DNA from 2 places in the Turicibacter sp. T129 genome. Region 1 is predicted to be linked to the other one. Evidence: a T-box and tRNA genes for the amino acid it is inferred to sense, from the RefSeq annotation. Region 1 holds a T-box; the other holds one or more tRNA genes.

Region 1 (10,025 bases):
AAAAACGATGAATATAATTAAATCAACAACTAAAATTTTTATCACTTCCATTCCCCCATGACTGCCACCACTTTGGATGTTTATATCTATAACTATTCTTCCCTATATTCTAGATATAAATGACATATTATATTACCTTCATTATTGTGATTTTTATCGATTTTATTCAAAAATATAAAAAAAGGAGACGATGTCTCCTTTTTCTATTCATTATTCAGGTTTATGATTTTTACGCTCAGCGATTTCTTCAACTAAGAAGTGAACGAATTCTTTAAGTGGTAATGTTTCAGTTTTTTGCTCTCCGAAGCGACGGAATGTTACTTCAGTATTTGCAACCTCTTTGTCTCCTAATACGATAGACATTGGGATTTTCTTAGTTTGTGATTCGCGGATTTTATAACCCATTTTCTCTTCGCGATCATCAAGTTCTAAGCGAATTTTATATTTACGTAATTCTTTCACTACTTCTTTTGCATACTCTAAGTGATATTGGTTGTTAACCGGAATCACTGTTACTTGAGTTGGTGCTAACCATAATGGGAATGCTCCTTTATATGTTTCAATTAAGTAAGCCATGAAACGTTCATAAGTTCCGATTAATCCACGGTGCATTACAACTGGACGTACTTTTTCTCCAGTTTCAGAAACATAAGTTAAATCGAAACGTTCTGGTAATAAGAAGTCTAATTGAATTGTTGACATTGTGATATCGTGCCCTAATGCTGTTTTGATTTGGATATCAAGTTTAGGACCATAGAAGGCTGCTTCCCCTTCTGCTTCAATGAACGGGATATTATTTTCAATTAATGTTTCACGTAACATTGATTCTGCATTTTCCCACATTTTATCATCATCGAAGTATTTCTCTTTGTTATTTGGATCACGTAAAGATAAACGATAGTAGTTGATTTCTACACCGAAATCTTTGATCACGCGATGAATTAACTCTAAACAACGTGAGAATTCTTCTTTAATTTGATCTGGACGAACAAAGATATGTGAATCAGTTAACGTCATCGCACGAACACGCTCAAGACCTGTTAAAGCACCTGATGCTTCAAAGCGATGTTGGATAACTTGCTCTGCATATCGAATTGGTAAATCACGATATGAACGTAATTTTGTTTTATAAACCATCATGTGATGAGGACAAGACATTGGTCGTAAAACTAATTCTTCATTGTCCATTTCCATTGGCACGAACATATCTTCTTTGTAATGTGCCCAGTGTCCTGATGTACGGTATAAATCAACTGATCCCATAACTGGAGTTGCAACGTGTTGATATCCATACTCTTCTTCTAGATCGATAATATAACGCTCAATTTGTTGACGAACTTTCATCCCGTTTGGTAACCAGATTGGTAGTCCTTGTCCAACTAATGGACTGAATGTGAATAATTCTAATTCACGTCCGATTTTTTTATGATCACGCTCTTTACGTTCTTCTAAAATACGTAAGTGTTCAGCTAATTGATCTTTTGTTAAAGCAGCTGCCCCGTAAATACGAGTTAACATTTTGTTATCACTATCTCCACGCCAGTAAGCTCCCGCTACATTTAATAATTTAAAGAATTTAACATCTTTTGTATTACCCACGTGAACTCCACTACATAAGTCAGTGAAATCTCCTTCAGAGTAAGTTGTAATAACTTCTCCTTCTTTAATAGCATCAATTAATTCTAATTTATATTCATCATTGGCAAAGAATTCTTTTGCCTCTTCACGGCTTAATTCACGACGGATAATTGGTAAAGCTTCTGAAGAAATTTTTTGCATCATTTTTTCAATCGCTGCTAAATCTGATTCAGTGATTTTTGCTTCTGTATCGATATCGTAATAGAATCCATCTTCGATAGCTGGTCCTACTCCGAATTTTGCATCTGGATATAGACGTTTAATCGCTGCTGCCATTAAATGAGCCGCAGAGTGATTAATGATTTCCCAAGCTTCAGGGCGATCATTTGTAATTAACTCGATTTTTGCATCTGCCTCGATTGGACGAGTTAAATCATATAAATGTCCGTTTAATTTAGCTGCCACACAACGTTTACGTAATCCTGGTGAAATTGATTGAGCAATCGCTTCGGCAGTAATTCCATTTTCAAACTGTTTCACATTTCCATCTGGGAAAGTAATGTTAATCATAGTGTTTTCCTCCTTTTTGTGATTCATGATGATCGGAGCGAATTTTTATGAATATAAAAAAATCGCTCCTAATCTTAACGAGTAGGAACGATTGAAATCGCGGTACCATCCTATTTCCGATAAAGTAAAAGACTTTATCAGCAACTTAATTCAGCTTTAACGCAGCCAGCGGGAATCTTTTTCAAGTCCAGTTCAAAGGGAGTAATTTAATAAGCGTTCTTAGAAATCTTACAGCCGAGGATTTCCTCTCTAAAAAGTCGTTTTTATTAAACCTTATCCTTATCAAAACTTTTAATATGTGACGAATTACCTATATATTATATGTCTGATTCATATTATAATGCATGATTTTTTTGAAATCAAGAAAAAATACTTCAATTTTTATCGTTTTTGGCGATAGTTTGTTCCTGTAATGGCCACAGGGGTTGTTAAAGCTTTAATGCGTTCTAATACACGAGCTCCTTTAATTTCTTCCACTTCACCTTTTTGCGTATAGGAATAATGATGTTGAAGCTGATTATAATCGAGATTTGAAGTAAAGAAGGTTGGCAATCCTTGGTGCATACGATAGTTTAAAATTCGCCCCAACACTTCGTCACGCATCCAGCTCGTCATGGACTCACTTCCGATGTCATCAAGCATAAGCACTTCAATTTGTTTTAATTGCTCAATCTTATCATACGCACTACTGTTTTCACTATTAAATCCTGATTTAATTTCAGCAATTAATTCTGGAAAATAAACAAGTCCACAAACAATTCCTCGTTGAGATAAAATGTTAGCAATTGCACTTAACATATATGTCTTTCCAGTTCCAAATGGACCATATAGATAAAGCCCACGCCCTTTTTTTGTCGTCATATATTCATGGATGAACAACGATGCCTTTTCATAAAACTCGGCACGCTCCGGATCCATAATAAATTGTTCGAAATTTGCATTTAAAATATCAGCCGGCATATGGAAACTCTTAATATTTTCTAAATGTTTTTGATTTAACGCATACTGACATGGCGTATACGCCACCTTTAATTGCTTATAAGAAGGTTTCAGTGTTGGATAATGGCCTTTAATAGGTTGCCTACAACTATTTAATCCTACACATCCGTTACACTTTTCTTTATTTCTTAAAAACTCATCTAAATCAGAAATATAATTCGAGATTAAAGATGGATCAATGTCATCTTGATATTGATGTAATGCTTTTGCAATCTCAGGTTCATTTAAAATTTCCGTATAAGCTTCCTTCGCCCCTGCTGGTCTAGCCATTAAATCTCCAATTCGTTGCACCACTCTCACCCTTTCTGATTTAAAAGTTGACTTTGTAATTGTTTCATACGTTCGATCTTTTGTAAATCGTCATCCGTTAATGACTTCTTCTCTTCGACACGTTGTGCATTTGCCTTTAACCAATCTGGCACTTGTTCTTGTCGTACGACTCGAGCTGTCTTTGGATACACCTTCGCTGCTGCTGGCATTGTTTTTTCAATTTCACGTTTTTGTTTTGCTTTTAACATTGTCTTAACTTGTACCATAGCCTTTTCAGTTGTATTAATTTCTTTACGTTGCCATTCACCCGCAATTTTTTCAACCAATTGTTTTGGCAAACGCCCATCTGAAATATTTAATACATAATCAATTAAAACATTAACAACTCCTGGTGCCATCTGTTGATCGACCATTAACCACTCTACTAACTGCCGATCAGCTGGAACGGGCTCTTTTTGGTGATATTTAAAACGTAGGAAATCAATTGGATTTTGCGATAAATGGACAAGTAATTGCTTTTCTTTTGATAAAGCAGCTTGTGTCTCATCCATAAGTGGCGCCTCCTGTTTAGTTTTTGGCATCTCCACAACCTCAATCGGCTTACCTTTATTCAAGAATTGGAAGTATTGTTTCGCTTGCTTGCGGAACACTTCTAAATTCACAAAGCCATCCGTATCAAGGGCATCAAAAATGAGACGCGCTAGTTCATGTTCATCTAGCTTATATAAAAAGGCAATTTTATTAATTTGATCTAATAGCTTATCAGATAATATCTGATCATCCATTCCAAACTGCTTCAGTAAGGCAAATAACAATTCTTGATCAAATGCTAATTCTAATTTAACACCCTTTTGATTATCCGCCACTGTCGGTAAAGGACTTGCCTGTAAAGTAGCAGAAGAACGCATAAGAACCGTTGTATCAAAAACTTCATTGAAAGGTTTTGAAATATTTTGTCCTTGAATGTGTGGGAGTTCTTGAACAAATAATTGTTTTAATTGCTGATAATCATGATTTCCAACTTTTAAATTTAAAAAGACGTTAATAATCCCATCATTAAAAAAGGCTTTTGCCTGCATCGGTTTCTTTAAATAATATGTCAAATGATGATCTTCTTCGGTGACATACACTTGAATCAATCCAACTGCTTCTAACTTATATCGTAAAGCCAATAAATCTTCTACTCCAACATTTAAAACTTGTAATAATAAGTGATGTGAAAATAAAGAGGGACTACTTTTACTAGCTAATGTATTTAAAGTCATATATAAGCTAACGGCCACAGAGCCGATAATAGGTTGATAAAGTAACGTTAAAATTTGCAATTCTTCCGAAGTCATCATTTGTGTGACACAAAGTTCGAATTCTGTATTCGGTTTAATCATCGTTGTATCCACCACAAACACTCCTTCTGTTAAAATGTGAAATCCCTATTTAAAATAGGGATTGATTTCTTATATTATCGGTTTAAAGCAAGACCTTTAAACATTAATCGCTTATCTAATGCTTGATATAAAGACTGAATGACTTTCTTTCCTTTTCCAAAGCTGATTAGACCTGCTGTATTTACTGTAAAATCCACCGTCGTTTCGATTGGATTAATTTTTACAATCGTGACGATAACCTCACAATCTTTACGTTTCAACATTAATTCTTGACGAATATCGTCTTCAAAGGCAACATTGAAATCTAACTCTTTAGCGACCTCTAACAATCCTGCCTTTGTTTGTTGATAATTATTTTTATAATAGTGTGTCATCAACACCTCATCTGTCGCCCTTTCCCCCGACTCGAAGTGCGTTTTAAACATGTCCATAAATCCCATTTTTAATTCCTCCCATCATTTCATAGCAACTCTATATGTCAAGACTAATCTAAAGAAGTCTGACATGCTTTTTCCCAAAGCATCTCAAACATCTCCTCAAATTGAGTTCGTAACTCACTCATGGAGCGCTCATTAGTTAAAACATAATCAGCACGATCTCGCTTTTGTTCGAGTGACATTTGTGAATTAATTTTCGCTAACGCGTAATCCTCATCAATTCCATCACGCTTCATCAAACGTTTTACTTGAATGTCACGTGGAACATAAACAACTAATGTACAATCAGCTAATGATTCAAAATCACTTTCAAACAGTAGCGGGACATCAAGTACCACAAGTTGTTCCCCATTTCGTCTCGCAACTTCAATTCCCTCCACTATTTTTTGTTTGACTAGCGGATGAATCATTTCATTTAACTTATACTTTGCCGACTCATCATGAAAAATAATCGAACCTAGTACATCACGAGCTAATTCTCCATTTTCCTTAATCACAGATGAGCCAAACTCATGCGCTAAATCATACAGTAACTGACTTCCTGGCTTCTGAAGTTGTCTCACAATACGATCTGCATCTAAAACAACAATCCCCTTTTCTAAAAACCATGAAGTAACTGTGCTTTTTCCAGATGAAATCCCACCTGTTAATCCAACGACTAACATTTACTTCATCTCCTTCGCCGTTAACTTCTGACACGTTGGACAGAAATAGGTCCCACGTCCACCGACTTTAATTTTCTCAATCGGTGTGTGACACTCGTAACAGTTCTCTCCTTTTCGTTGATGAACTAACAGCTCATTTTGAAAAGTTCCAGAAACTCCATGCGAGGAACGAAACGTACGAATCGTCGTTCCACCTAATTCAATTGCACGCGCTAATACTTCTACCGTATATTTTACCACATTTGCAATGTCTTTGTCTGTTAATTCTGAGCTTGAAGTTAATGGATGCAATCGGGCACGATAAAGAACTTCATCGACATAAATATTTCCAAGTCCACATACAACTGTTTGATCAAGTAACAATGATTTAATCGGTTTCTTTTTGTTCTGAATTTTTTCTTTCACATATGATGGTGTAAACTCTGTTGCAAAAGGCTCTAAACCTAACACTTGAAACGGCGCCGTCGTTTCTAAATCAATGGCTTTATCGTATAAATGATACGTTCCGAATTTACGTGTATCTTGATATAATAATCGTTTTCCATTTTCTAACGTGAAAATCGCATGAACATGAGGATTTAATTCAAAATCAGAATCCACATAAAAATACTTTCCTTCCATTCGTAGATGAGATAACAATTGATAATCATCAAAATGAAAGACTAAATACTTCCCTCGTCGACTCACTTCTTGAATGGTTTGATTAATTAATTTTTCCTTAAATTCATCTGCACTCATATTTTTTACCATGGGCTCATAACGAAGTTCAATGTCTTTAATGGTTTGACCTTTTACCGTTTGATTCAATGCCTCTTTAACGGTTTCAACTTCTGGTAATTCTGGCATACTATCTAACTTCCTTTTTCGTCTAATCTAGTTGTTTATTTATTAATTGACTGATAAATATCAGCCATCATGATTAATGTTGCATTCTCAACTAATTCTAATTCAAATGAATGGTTCATCAGAGGACCTCGGAACACAATGCTTAACGATGTTGTGGCCTGAACTTCATTCAATAATTCATATACCTCCTGTGTTGAAAGCTCCACTTCGCTCCACTCAATCACACGATCATCAATCCAAACTTGTTGTTTTTGTGTCGAATCAATATCAAAAGAATATAATAATTGATTCTCTGCATAAATGTCAACTTGCTCAAAATCATTCAAAAATTCACTATAATAGCCAAGTAAAATTGACATGGTTGCACTCGTTAACTCACTATTAGTCACGAGTAAAGGCATCACATTTATATATTGTTCGACTTGCTCCTCTTCTACACTTTCATCTACTTCTTTTTTCACAGTTGTAAAAGTATTGGTTGCAAAAGAAATCACATTAAATGACGTGGTAGCTTGTAATGGAATCCCATTATAAGAGATGATTTGTTGGCTGCTTTCCGTATTTAAATTCACTTGAATTTTAGACGCATACTTGCTCATCACCTTATCTCGACGTTTCATTCGTTGCAAACTAATCTCTGATTTTTTTAACTCAAGTGTCTCCGCATACTGTGTGCCAAATGAATCAGATATTTGCTGTAAATACGAGATAGCACTTGCTAGTTCATCTTTTGCCAGGAAATCATCAACTGTTTTAATTGCTTCGACATAGAATTCAGACTCATAGTACCATTTCAAAGCGTTAACTAATTCATCTTGATCCGTTTGCGTCAAGTAATCCAGACGTCGAATCGCTTCAATATAATTTTTTTGCTCATAGTACTGATGAGCTTCCGTTAAATATTGATTTTTGATACTTTGAATACATTCACGTCTTTGTATTTTAGCTAGTTCATAATAATATTCGTCGTTAAACATCACTTCTTGATAAGAATCAATTGCCTCCTCAATCAGCCCTTGCTGTTGAAGACTGAATCCTTTTAAATAAGCGCGCTGAGATTGATAGTATTTTTCGACCTGACCTATCGTCTCTATAACCTCATCATTTGAGAAAAATAATGGTTCAATGACTTGTTCATATTGCAAATACTCTTCATACTCAATCTTTCGAAGCATATAAAGATTCGCATAATATTGATACCGACTAATCATAGCCGGTTCTAAATCGTTCTTAATTCGTTCACGATAATCACTATCAACATTAAGCATACGCTGATAGACAGCCCCTACCTGATTAGGTGACACTTCATCGTATAAATAACTTACCAAAAGATTCAATTGATTTCGATACAAAATCACATGATGATTATAATAGAAAGCACCTCCAAAAATAAAAACAATCGCTAAAACCAATCCAACTTTAAGCGAAAAAAATTGACATCCCCTAGTCTTTTTTACACCCTCCATTAACTACACCCCAGCTAAACTACTTTTATAATCATTTTATCATACAACCACTACGCAATTCATCAATTATTCCATTTTTTCACAATGTCATGAACAACATACAACACCATAAAAAAATGGTGCTTAATTCATTCATCAAGCACCACCTATCCCATAAAAAGATTCAACAAAAATCAGACGACTATCCTGTTCAAACTAGATAAAATACGCCTCATCATTAGCCTCACTTTATTTTAAATACTTATATCCCGCTTCAAATAACGACTCATCTTCTAACTTTAAATCTCATTCAATTAGCCACTGTAAAACTGTTTTTTCAGCCTCTCATATTAAATTAAAACCTTTAGAGGATTATAAGAAAATCTATGAATAGATGTTATCCTCCTTTCATAGAATAAGTTATTCTAAACCAAACGGAGTGATCTTATGCATGTGATTTCTGTCTCTTCCAACCCCGAGTTTGTAACTCAGGCGATTAGTTATTTCCAGGGAAAATGGGCTTCACCAGAAAGCCTAAAGGTTTATGAAGATTGTATTCTTCATTCACTCAACACAAAAAGTCCGCTACCTCAGTGGTATCTCCTATTAAAGGAAGATAAAATTATCGGTTGTGCAGGGTTAATTACAAATGATTTTATTAGTCGAATGGACCTCTATCCTTGGCTATGTGCTCTATACATCGAAGAACATGAGCGCCATCATGCATATGGCTCAATCCTTATTGAACACATCAAACAAGAGGCAAAAAAACTAGGGTTTAATTCACTTTATCTTTGTACCGATCATATCGGATACTATGAAAAATATGATTTTCACTATGTAGGGTTAGGCTACCATCCTTGGGGAGAGACCTCTAGAATTTACGAAGCACATTTAGAAGAAAAAACAACTGACAATCCCCTAACCTCAATAAACCGTGATTAATTTAACACACAAAAGGACATCACCAATGAATGGGATGTCCTTTTGTTATTATTTATTTAGAATACTTCTTACTTAGCATCGTACCAAGTTGGTCCGTATGAGTAGTCAGCTTTTAATGGAACTTGTAGTTCGACAACGTCCTCCATTGTTTTCGTCACTAATTCGATCATCATATCTAGTTCTTCTTGTGGAACTTCGAAGATTAATTCATCGTGTACTTGAAGTAATAAACGTGATTTTACGTTTTTCTCAAGCATCGCTTGATGAACATCAATCATCGCTTTTTTGATGATATCGGCCGCTGTCCCCTGAATTGGCGCATTCATTGCGGTACGCTCACCAAATTGACGAATGGCATAGTTTTTCTGTGTTAATTCAGGAATATAACGACGACGATTAAATAACGTTGAAACATAACCATTAAACTTCGCATACTTCACCGTATCTTCCATATACTGATGAATTCCTGAGTAAGTTTCTAAATAATGATCAATATATTTTTTCGCTTCTTTTTGCGTAATATTTAAATTTTCCGATAATCCAAAGGCACTCATTCCATAAATGATCCCGAAGTTAATTGCTTTTGCTGAGCGACGTAAATCTGACGTCATCTCGTCTTCTGACACTTTAAAGACATCCATCGCTGTTTTCTTATGAATATCCTCTCCATGTTTGAAAGCATCAATTAACGACTCGGTATTTGAAATATGAGCTAAAATTCGAAGCTCGATTTGCGAGTAGTCAGCTCCTAAAATCACCCATCCTTCTTGACTTGGCACAAACGCACGACGAATCATGCGTCCCTCCTCTAAGCGAATCGGAATATTTTGAAGATTTGGTTCAATTGAAGAAAGACGTCCGGTTTGAGTCAGCGCCTGGTTGAAA
Region 2 (10,025 bases), on a different contig from region 1:
TAATTCTGATATTCGTGCCTTTTATGAAAATACGCGTATTAATGGTCAAAAACTTTCAACGTTAGATGATTTAAATCGCATTGAATCCCAAAGACAAAAGCTCGAATTGTTAGCTAAGTTTGCAAAGATTTGGAATAAGAATATGGCACCTAATGGTGGTGAGTTTATTGATGGTAATGAAAGTCAGGTATTGTTTGCTCATAATCAAAAGATGAAGCAATTTAGTATTATTATGGAATGCCTTGAAGAAATTCAGCAATTAAATGACTTTTTATCACCAATTGTTCAAGGGTATAAAAAAATTGGTTATGAAAATTTATCTGATTTAAAGGCGTTATCTTATTCGATTGAATTGACGCAAAATAAAATAAGACAAAAAGGGTGGCAAGAGGTTTATCAAGTTCTTTTAAGTAAATATAAGCCACTACTTATCGGTGAACAACTTCATTCAGTTGGTCAGGAGCTTTATAATGCTTTAGTGAATAAAGATTTAGAGTTATTTGCTGAAATATTAGGAAAAATCCAGTCATTAAATCAGATTAAAGAGCAATATCAAGTCTTTTATGGATTGCTTCATGAACTAAAGGTGGCGATGCCGTTATTTGCGAATGAGTTAGTGAATACAATTGGTATGGTGGAGCTGATGCCTGGAAGTTTGGCTGAGATTTTTGATTATGCGAAGTTAACGACTTTTTTAGATTCACTTGAAGATTGGAAAAATGGTGAGCTTGAATTAAAAATGCAGATGCTTGAAAAAGAAGAGATCTCATTGATTAAGCAATTAATTTTTAAAATGACGTGGAAGAATCAGTTAGATCGTGTGACGCCTGAAGAGGACCGTGCGCTTCAAACATGGATGCAGAAGATGAATCGAATTGGAAAAGGAACGGGACGACAGGCCCAGAAGTTTAGACGTGAGGCTCGTGTTGAGATGGAGAAGTGCCAAAGTGCCATTCCAGTTTGGATTATGCCGGTCAAAGAGGCCATTGAGAATTTTAAGGTGAATCCTGATTTATTTGATGTGGTTATTATTGATGAAAGTAGCCAGTGTAATGTGTTAAGTTTACCGATTTTAATGCGTGGAAAAAAGGTGGTTATTGTTGGAGATGATCAGCAGATTAGTCCAATGATGCCGGGGATTTCTGAGGCGTCAGTTAAAGATTTGATGAGTCGATATTTGTATAATATTGAAAATGGGAATTCATATGATTTCCAAACGTCTCTTTATGATATTGCTTGCCGCGTCTTTTCAAGTAAAGGAAAGCTCATGTTAAAGGAACATTTCCGTTGTGTACCTGAAATTATCGGATTCTCAAATGAGTTAGCTTATCATAATGAGATGATTCCGCTTAAATTACCCGTTTTATCTGAACAGTTTAATCCTGCTGTGATGGCAATTTATGTTGAAGATGGTGCTCGGGATGAGAAGAAGACGAATTTAAATGAGGCGAAGCGAATTGTTTCTGATATTAAAGCTTGTATTGAAAATCCGATATATGATGGAAAAAGCATGGGTGTGATTTCTTTACTTGGTGCTGAGCAAGCGAAGTTAATTCAGAAACTCTTATTAGATGCGGTTGGGGAGAAGGTCATGGTTGAGCGTCAGATTATTTGTGGCGATGCTTATTCGTTCCAAGGAGATGAGCGTGATGTGATGTTCTTATCTTTAGTTATCGCACCTAATATGCGTTACAATGCATTAAATAAGAAGATGTACACGCAACGTTTTAATGTTGCAGCTAGTCGTGCGAAGTGTCAGATGCGTCTATATCATTCGGTTTCTATTAGCGAGTTATCAGCGGAAGATTTACGTTATGAATTATTAGCTTATTGTCAAAATCCAAAACCGATGTATGAGTTAGTAAGTCATGAGTGTGAAACGTTGCTAGAACGTGATGTGATGAAAGCTATTGAAGCTCGTGGTTATGTTGTGAAGTCCAAGGTGTCCATTGGAAAGTATCAAATGGATTTAGTGGTTGAAGGAGAGCGTCAACGTTTAGCAATTGAGTGTGACGGCGATACGTTCTATGGGGTTGAAAAGATTGAACAAGATCTTGAGCGTCAAGGCGTGCTTGAACGTGCTGGATGGCATTTTATCCATATTCGTGGAAGTATCTTTTATCGAAATCAAGAACTTGCACTTCAACCTGTTTTTGAAAAACTTAAAGAGCTCGGAATTGAAGGTGAAAAAAATCTATCGTAAGATAGATTTTTTTTGTATAAAGCGATGATTTTTGCTCATAGTATAAAAAGAGAAAAATTTCGGCAAAAAGTTTGAATAATTTGTTGACACAATTCGACAGGCGTGATATTATATATGTGTACCAAGCCGAACGAAAGAAAAGGCCCGTTGGTGAAGCGGTTTAACACACATGCCTTTCACGCATGCATACACGGGTTCGAATCCCGTACGGGTCACCATTAAAAGAAAAGCAAAAATGAGCGTTTATAACACGCTGAAAGTGGAAAGAACAATGAAATAACTAGAGGTTATGAATTGTTATTGAACTTTACAAGTGTTATGCGAGTGTTGCTAGACAATGTAAAAAAAGCCGGAATAGCTCAATTGGTAGAGCAACTGACTTGTAATCAGTAGGTTGCGGGTTCAAGTCCTGTTTCCGGCACCATAAAATATGGAGGATTAGCTCAGCTGGGAGAGCATCTGCCTTACAAGCAGAGGGTCGGCGGTTCGAGCCCGTCATCCTCCACCATAACAAGAAAAGCATAAGCGAGCGTTTATAACACGCTGAAAGTGAAAAGAATGATAAAATAACTAAAAGTTATGAATCATTATTGAACTTTACAAGTGTTATGCGAGTGTTGCTAGACAATAAGAAAAAATGGGCTATAGCCAAGCGGTAAGGCAACGGACTTTGACTCCGTCATGCGCTGGTTCGAATCCAGCTAGCCCAGCCAATTAAATTGTGTCCTGCTAGCTCAGTTGGTAGAGCATCTGACTTTTAATCAGAGGGTCAGAGGTTCGAGTCCTCTGCAGGACACCATTTTTTTTATTTTATACTTGTTTTTTAGTGAAAAGATGATATAATAAAAAAGTAATCAAATTGCGGGTGTGGCGGAATTGGCAGACGCGCTAGATTTAGGCTCTAGTACCTTTGGTGTGCAGGTTCAACTCCTGTCACCCGCACCATTTAATATCATGAAGGATATCCTCACTGGGATGTCTTTTTTGTTGTTTTTTAATTAGATATAGTTGCCTAAAAGAACGTTTTTATATTAGTATCCATTTTTTTTATGCGTAATTTTTCATTTACTTTAATATAATAGAATATAAAATCATAAAGAAAGTTGTGAAAGAATGGATAGGCGCTTAGAAGAGAAGAGAGAACGAATAGCTTTGAAAATTTCTTTAGGAGCAGGGGTTTTATTTGTATTAGCGGAGCTTCTGATGGCTATTCTGTCAAAGTCGCAAGCTGTTTTAATGGATTCAATTTATGATGCATCAGAGTTGATGATGATCTTATTTTCATTAAAGCTTGTTCCACTACTTTATAAGCCAGTCAGTGAAAAACAACCTTATGGTTATTCGCAAGTTGAATCGTTGTTTATTGCGATTAAAGGGTTTGTGTTAGCTTCTGTGACAGTGGCACTTGTCGTAAACAATGTACAGTTGATGTTTCATGGGGGGCGTGATATTCAGTTTACGCAAATTGCTTATTTTGAGTTGTTTGCAACAGGTTTGAGTGTGATTGTAATCTTAATATTGAGGCGCTTAAATCGAGATTCAAATTCCCCTATTTTGAAAACAGAAATGATGGAGTGGTCCATTGATGCGATTGCAAGTTTTGGGATGTCAGTTGCTTTTTTGGTTCCTACATTTGTTAGTCATCCTTGGTTCGATGCTTTGTTGCCTTATTTAGATCAAATCATTGCGATTTTTTTGTCGTGTTTTATTTTACCGTTACCAATTCGTGCCGTTTTAACAGCGATGAGAGATATTTTTTTAATGGCTCCTGAAGAGGAAACAATGGTATTAATTAAAGACAAATGTGAACCCATTCTAAAGTCGTATCATTTGCATGAAACAACGTATGATGTAGTGCGCACAGGCAGAAAGATTTGGATTTCTATTTATGTACTTCCTAATGATGATTATGTATCGGTTAGGTTGTATTCTAAAGTTCAGGATTTATTAGAAGAGGCATTACAAAATGATTTTTCTGATTTTTATATCGAATTATTACCTGATATTTTATAAGGGACTAGTTGCTAGTCTCTTTTTTGTATATTTGACAATCACTTACTATGCCTGTGGTTCAGAAAGCTATTAGTATGCTATTAAAAATAAAAATCCTTCTAAGATGAAAAGATAAGGCCAGTTTTTCGCCTATCCAGTTTAATAAAGGATATAAATAGTCAGGCACATCTGATATGGAATGATTAATTATTATATTGTATATATGCTCATATATTAATTAGTAGGAGGGGGATAGAGATGAAAAGGAAAATTCGAGTGCTATCGATTGATGGAGGTGGAATACGCGGAATTATTCCAGCTAAAATTATGATAAAGATAGAAGAGTTGTTGCAAGAGTATAGTCAAAATCCCAATACAAGAATTAGTGATTATTTTGATTTGATTGCTGGAACGAGTACAGGAAGTATCTTAGCAGGCTTGTATCTTTGTCCAGATGGTTTTGGGAGTACTCATTCAAAATATAGTGCTAAAGAGGTATTAGATTTATACTTAGCTCATGGAGGTGAAATGTTTGAACGCTCATGGAAAACGCAACTGATAGATTATTTTGGATTAACGAGTCCTTTATATAAGGCTGAAAAGCTTGAAAAGATGTTAGCTGATTATTTTGGTGACTTACGGTTAGAAGATTTGGTGAAACCCTGTTTGTTTCCAGCGTATGATGTGGAACATGGGGAAGCCATTTTTTTTAATCAGATGAATGCTTATCGAGAGGTTGATAAAAATTTTTTAGTTCGAGAGGTGATTCGGGCTTCAACAGCAGCTCCTACCTATTTTCCGGTTGCTAAGTTAAATAATCAGTCTAAAGAAGAGTCATACTCCTTAATTGATGGAGGAATGTTTGCGAATAATCCTGCGTTATGCGCTTATGTTGAAGCTTGTAAGTTTCCTTTTCAACCGTCGCCAGATGATATTATGATTTTGTCATTAGGGACAGGTTCTAAAGGTAAAACGTATCCGTATGAATCATCTAAAAGATGGGGAAAAGTGAGATGGGTGGTCCCTGTCATTGATATTTATGGTTCAGCAGGTTCTCAAACTGTTGATCACCAATTAAAAGTCCTGTATCGGTGTCAGCATATTCGGGATCAGTATTTTAGAATTGAACCAGATTTAAGTCAATTTGATGTCAGTCCTCTTATGGATAATGTCAGTACAAAAAATATAAAAGCATTGGAAGCAGTTGGTGAAAAAATGGTAGAAGAACATTGGGATAAAATAAAAGCTTTTACTCGTAAATTGTATATTAGTCAAATTGGATGTCAGCCAGATGAGTTTTATCGCATGAAATAATCGGATATTTTTTTGAGAAAGATAGTGTTTGGAGGATGAGTGATTCTATCGGATTTATCAAGAGGGGTAATTGATACAGTAAATAATCTAATTAAGATTTATTTGAATGAGCATCAATTAGCTAAGATTTTAATCAATATTTTTAATAATTTTATAGAGCGAGGTTGTTAGAGCTGACAACTTTCTTTTTGTGTTTTTAGGATTGGCAGAGTGGAATGTTTAACTATGAAATGAAGGTATTAAGGGAGGAATCTATGAATTTCTTTATGTCTTATTATGAGGTAAATGGTGCTCTACTTTAAGTCGTAGATTGGACGGTCGATATATTAATTAATGATTAATTATTAATCCGTGAAATATTACAGAGAATGAAGATACCTGAGGTAGTTGATATAAGTTATCAGATTCTGAGCGCATTATTACGAGATTTAGAGGTTGATGAAGATGGATTCGCAACCATTTTAGTAACATTTAAAAATACCTCATCAGAAAGTTTTGTTGGAGGAGTTTTGGAAGTTAGAACAATTAAAGCTTGTTGTTACTGTTCATGAATAACATAAAAAGAGAAAGCCAAAACTTTCTCTTTTTTATGTTATTCATCTTCAAATAAAATCATTTGACGTATTTTTTTAGTAAATGAGGAGAATAATATAGATGAATTTTGAAAAAATAGATATAGATTAGTAAGTTTTAAAAGTTGAACTAATTGATGATTATTCATGTTCATTGACCTCCTCATATGAATTGAATCACTGTTTTCATAATTATTATGAACGGAAAATGTCAAAGTATATTGAAAGATTAATGTTAGATATATGAAATAATGCATAAAAAAACTGTTTCATCATGAAACAGTTTTTAGAATTGCTTAGCTAAATAAGGCTTGGATTCCAGTTAAGAATACGATAGCAATAGCGACAGGTGCAACAAATTTTGTTACTGTGATGTAAGCCATTGTATTTTTAATTGATTTTGATCCTTGTTGTAATTCATCTTCAATGTCAGATTTTTTCATGATAAATCCTAAGAAAATCATGATTAATAATCCACCAATTGGAAGTAATACGTTAGCTGATAATAAATCCATCCAATCAAATAATGTATGCCCATTGAAGACTAAAGCTGAATCTGGTATTTGTGATAAAGCACAGAATGTTGAGATTACAATAACTGCTAATGTTGTTAATCCCATTGCTTTACGACGGTTAACTTTTAATTCTTCCGTAACGTAAGCGATGATAACTTCGAAGATTGAGACAACTGAAGTTAAAGCTGCAATAAATAATAATAAGAAGAATAACGCACCGAAGATAACTCCGCCAGGCATTTGTAAGAAGACGTTTGGTAAAGTAATGAAGACTAAACCAGGTCCGGCTGTTGGATCAATACCAAATGCGAATACAGCTGGGAAGATGGCTAGTCCAGCAAGTAAAGCAATCATTGTATCTGCTGCTGCAATTGAGAAAGTTACGGATGTTAAGTTTTCTTTTTTACTAATGTAAGAACCGTATGTTAACATCGTCCCCATTCCAACACTTAGTGAGAAGAATGAGTGCCCTAAAGCATCTAAAACAGCCTTCATTGATAATTCACTGAAATCTGGTTTTAATAAGAACTGAATTCCTTCACCTGCTCCCGGTAATGTGATAGCACGAATAACTAATAAAGCGATAATTCCAACAAGTCCAGGCATTAATATTTTAGTGTATTTCTCAATTCCATCTTTGATCCCACCAAATAAAATAGCAAGTGATAAGATAATGAAAATCACTGTATAAATGATTGGGGTTGAACTTGATGAGAAGTTATTAAAAGTGTCAGTAATTTGTGCTGCTGACATTCCAGCAAATGAATTAGTGACGGTTAAAATGAAATAATGGATGGTATATCCTGCAATGACTGTATAGAACCCTAAAATCATGAAGGCACTAATAATTCCCATCCATCCAATTGCTGACCATTTCGTGTTGGGTGCAATCTTTTTAAATGAACGAACCGCGTTGGCCTGACCTCGGCGTCCAATAATGAACTCAGCCAATAAAACGGGAATCCCTACTGCTAAAATTGAAATTAAATAAACTAAAATAAAGGCTGATCCACCGTTTTCTCCGACGATGTACGGAAACTTCCAAATGTTTCCTAGACCAACTGCTGAACCTGCAGCAGCTGCGATTACTCCGAAACGTGAACTAAATCCGTCACGTTTCGCAGTTGTTGCTTGTTGACTCATATTCAATTCCTCCTACTGTTCTACCAAGCATTTAACTTTTTTGTTAAATGCTTCTACCTATACTTCTTTTATAACTTTCTAAACCTACCTACCTACAAAACGTTCAAATAAGGTCTAACTTATAAAAGTGACTTTATTTTAACATGCAATTTTTGATTTGAAAAGTAAAATGATTATAGAAATAAAAAAAGTCAAATTTTAAGTGAAAAAATCGTTCTGTATCAATTTTATCTTCATGAAAGGAGAATATTTTGTATCAATAAAGGGGAAAATACATGAGGTAAACTATATAGTTGCCACAAACGGAGGTTGTATTATGTCAATCAAATGCGGTGCACATAATTGTGTACATAATGATAATAATGGAAATTGCTATGCTGGAGTTGTCAATGTTCGAGGAACACATGCATTAACAACAGATGAAACATTATGTAAAAGCTTTGCTGATCAAGATTTAAAAGCAGATGCCGAATTTGCGACAGAATTTAATGCTGCACCTAAGAAAGCAGGTGTTAATAATATTAAATGTAGTGCTTGTCATTGTAAACATAATGATCATCAAAAATGTTATGCTGAAGACGTTCAAATTAATCATGTGACAGCTAGCTGCGAAACATTTGAACAACATTAAAAAGAGGGCTTCTATAGAGAAGCCTTTTTTCTTTAAGGGAAGTTCTAAATGATAGAGGAATCTTCATATACTGTCATACATATGTTAGGGGAGCGAATTAGATGGAGATGTTGAAGATTGGAGTAGATTTAGGTGCTGTATTTCAGATGAATGAAGTATGTGAGGGAACTTATGTAAAGGGAGTTTTATTTTCTTTTTTACAACAATTAATGAAATTCAATCATCAAATTGTTGAAATCTTCATTTTTTCAGCAGATAATCCATCTATTTCCCCGATGGTTTTTGAAAGCTTATCTGTTCACCAATTAAATATTGATCAAGTTATTTTTACAGGAGGCGAGTCATTAATCTCTTATTTACAGGCATTAGAAGTGGAAGTATATTTCTCTGCTGATGAGTTTATGGTTGCAAAAGCGCAAGCAGTGGGAATTTTAGCAGGTGTAATCTCGAATCAAGTCCCGCTTTCAACCTTAAGTATTGCCTTTGATCATCGTTTGTTTTTAGATCAGGTCACTTATAGTGGTCTTGGAAAGTGGATTCCACTATTAGGTTATATTCAACAACAAGATAAACAATCTTTATCGATTGAACTAATGACGACCCGTTCATATAGTGTGGATCGTTGGATAAAGGAGTTGTTTAAAGACTCTCAATGTAAGATTAATGCAGTTTGTTTTATCGCCTCTGGAAAGGGCGCTGATTTAATGGAGTTATATAACGTTCATATTTATTTTGAAGGAGAGCAGCGGGAACAACTATCACCCCTTCCAAACTCTGAATGTATTTTAAATATTGATTTTTGAAGGAAGCATGCTTTAGAAGGTAGCATATCATTTTTTGAATGGAAGATTAGAAAGCATAGGTGAGGCGTGACGTTATCATGAGTCACTTGATGAACATTGTTTAATATTGATGATCTTATCAAGTGACTTAATTTATGAATTTATATGGGGGCTTTTAGGAATAATTTATTTAGTATTCAAGGTGAATTTTTGGTTGCTTTATCTATTTAATACGATTAACGTTCATTGTTGATTAATTTCAAAGAAAGGTGTTAACATTAATTATATTATTTTAGAAGGGGATTTTAGAGTAAACAACAGCTTTTTTATATTAGACATCAGTTGACTTATATTGATAAAATGGGAAAAAATATATATAATGAGTGTATAAAGTTATCCACAGATAATATTAAATATGAGTGTAAGAGGTGAGTAAAGGTGGCATATGATTTAAGCGATAAGTTAGTGGTGGCAATTTCAAGTCGTGCTTTATTTGATCTTGAACATGAAAATCAAATTTTTGAGAACAATGGAATTGAAGCATATACACGTTATCAAATTGAGCATGAGAATACTGTCTTACCAAAGGGGACAGCTTTTCCGTTAGTTGAAGCTTTACTAAGCTTAAATGAGAAGTTTGAGGAGCCAATTGTGGAGGTCATTATTTTATCAAGTAATAGTCCAGAGACAGGATTGCGTGTTTTTAATAGTATCTCAGAATATGGATTAGATATTGTTCGAGCAGCCTTTACGGGTGGGGAGGCTAAACACCCTTATTTAGAGGCATTTAATATTGATCTATTTTTATCTCGTAATGAAAAAGAAGTTCAAGATGCGATTGATCAAGGAGTTGCAGCCGCTCTCGTTTATGAT

The links. A T-box is a leader RNA that pairs with one kind of tRNA and senses whether it is charged. The one in region 1 lies ahead of thrS (threonine--tRNA ligase), so its partner is inferred to be a tRNA-Thr.
Region 2: it encodes a tRNA-Thr, which carries the amino acid that the T-box ahead of thrS (threonine--tRNA ligase) is inferred to sense. The anticodon was not compared.

What each region holds. Positions count from the first base shown of each region.
Region 1 is NZ_JAMQUU010000005.1:3,620-13,644, reverse strand. It holds gene NEH75_RS00430 (CvpA family protein) at 1-45, opposite strand, end outside; gene thrS (threonine--tRNA ligase) at 211-2,148, opposite strand; T-box leader at 2,229-2,443, opposite strand; gene dnaI (primosomal protein DnaI) at 2,530-3,438, opposite strand; gene NEH75_RS00415 (replication initiation and membrane attachment family protein) at 3,444-4,802, opposite strand; gene NEH75_RS00410 (hypothetical protein) at 4,877-5,242, opposite strand; gene coaE (dephospho-CoA kinase) at 5,287-5,904, opposite strand; gene mutM (DNA-formamidopyrimidine glycosylase) at 5,905-6,750, opposite strand; gene NEH75_RS00395 (hypothetical protein) at 6,786-8,216, opposite strand; gene NEH75_RS00390 (GNAT family N-acetyltransferase) at 8,643-9,140, shown strand; gene polA (DNA polymerase I) at 9,209-10,025, opposite strand, start outside.
Region 2 is NZ_JAMQUU010000043.1:4,409-14,433, forward strand. It holds gene NEH75_RS08765 (AAA domain-containing protein) at 1-2,203, shown strand, start outside; tRNA gene NEH75_RS08770 (tRNA-Glu) at 2,345-2,421, shown strand; tRNA gene NEH75_RS08775 (tRNA-Thr) at 2,552-2,627, shown strand; tRNA gene NEH75_RS08780 (tRNA-Val) at 2,636-2,711, shown strand; tRNA gene NEH75_RS08785 (tRNA-Gln) at 2,842-2,916, shown strand; tRNA gene NEH75_RS08790 (tRNA-Lys) at 2,927-3,002, shown strand; tRNA gene NEH75_RS08795 (tRNA-Leu) at 3,065-3,148, shown strand; gene NEH75_RS08800 (cation diffusion facilitator family transporter) at 3,317-4,216, shown strand; gene NEH75_RS08805 (patatin-like phospholipase family protein) at 4,454-5,509, shown strand; gene NEH75_RS08810 (hypothetical protein) at 5,878-6,060, shown strand; gene NEH75_RS08815 (sodium-dependent transporter) at 6,378-7,739, opposite strand; gene NEH75_RS08820 (DUF1540 domain-containing protein) at 8,056-8,370, shown strand; gene NEH75_RS08825 (5'-nucleotidase) at 8,472-9,173, shown strand; gene NEH75_RS08830 (5'-nucleotidase) at 9,591-10,025, shown strand, end outside.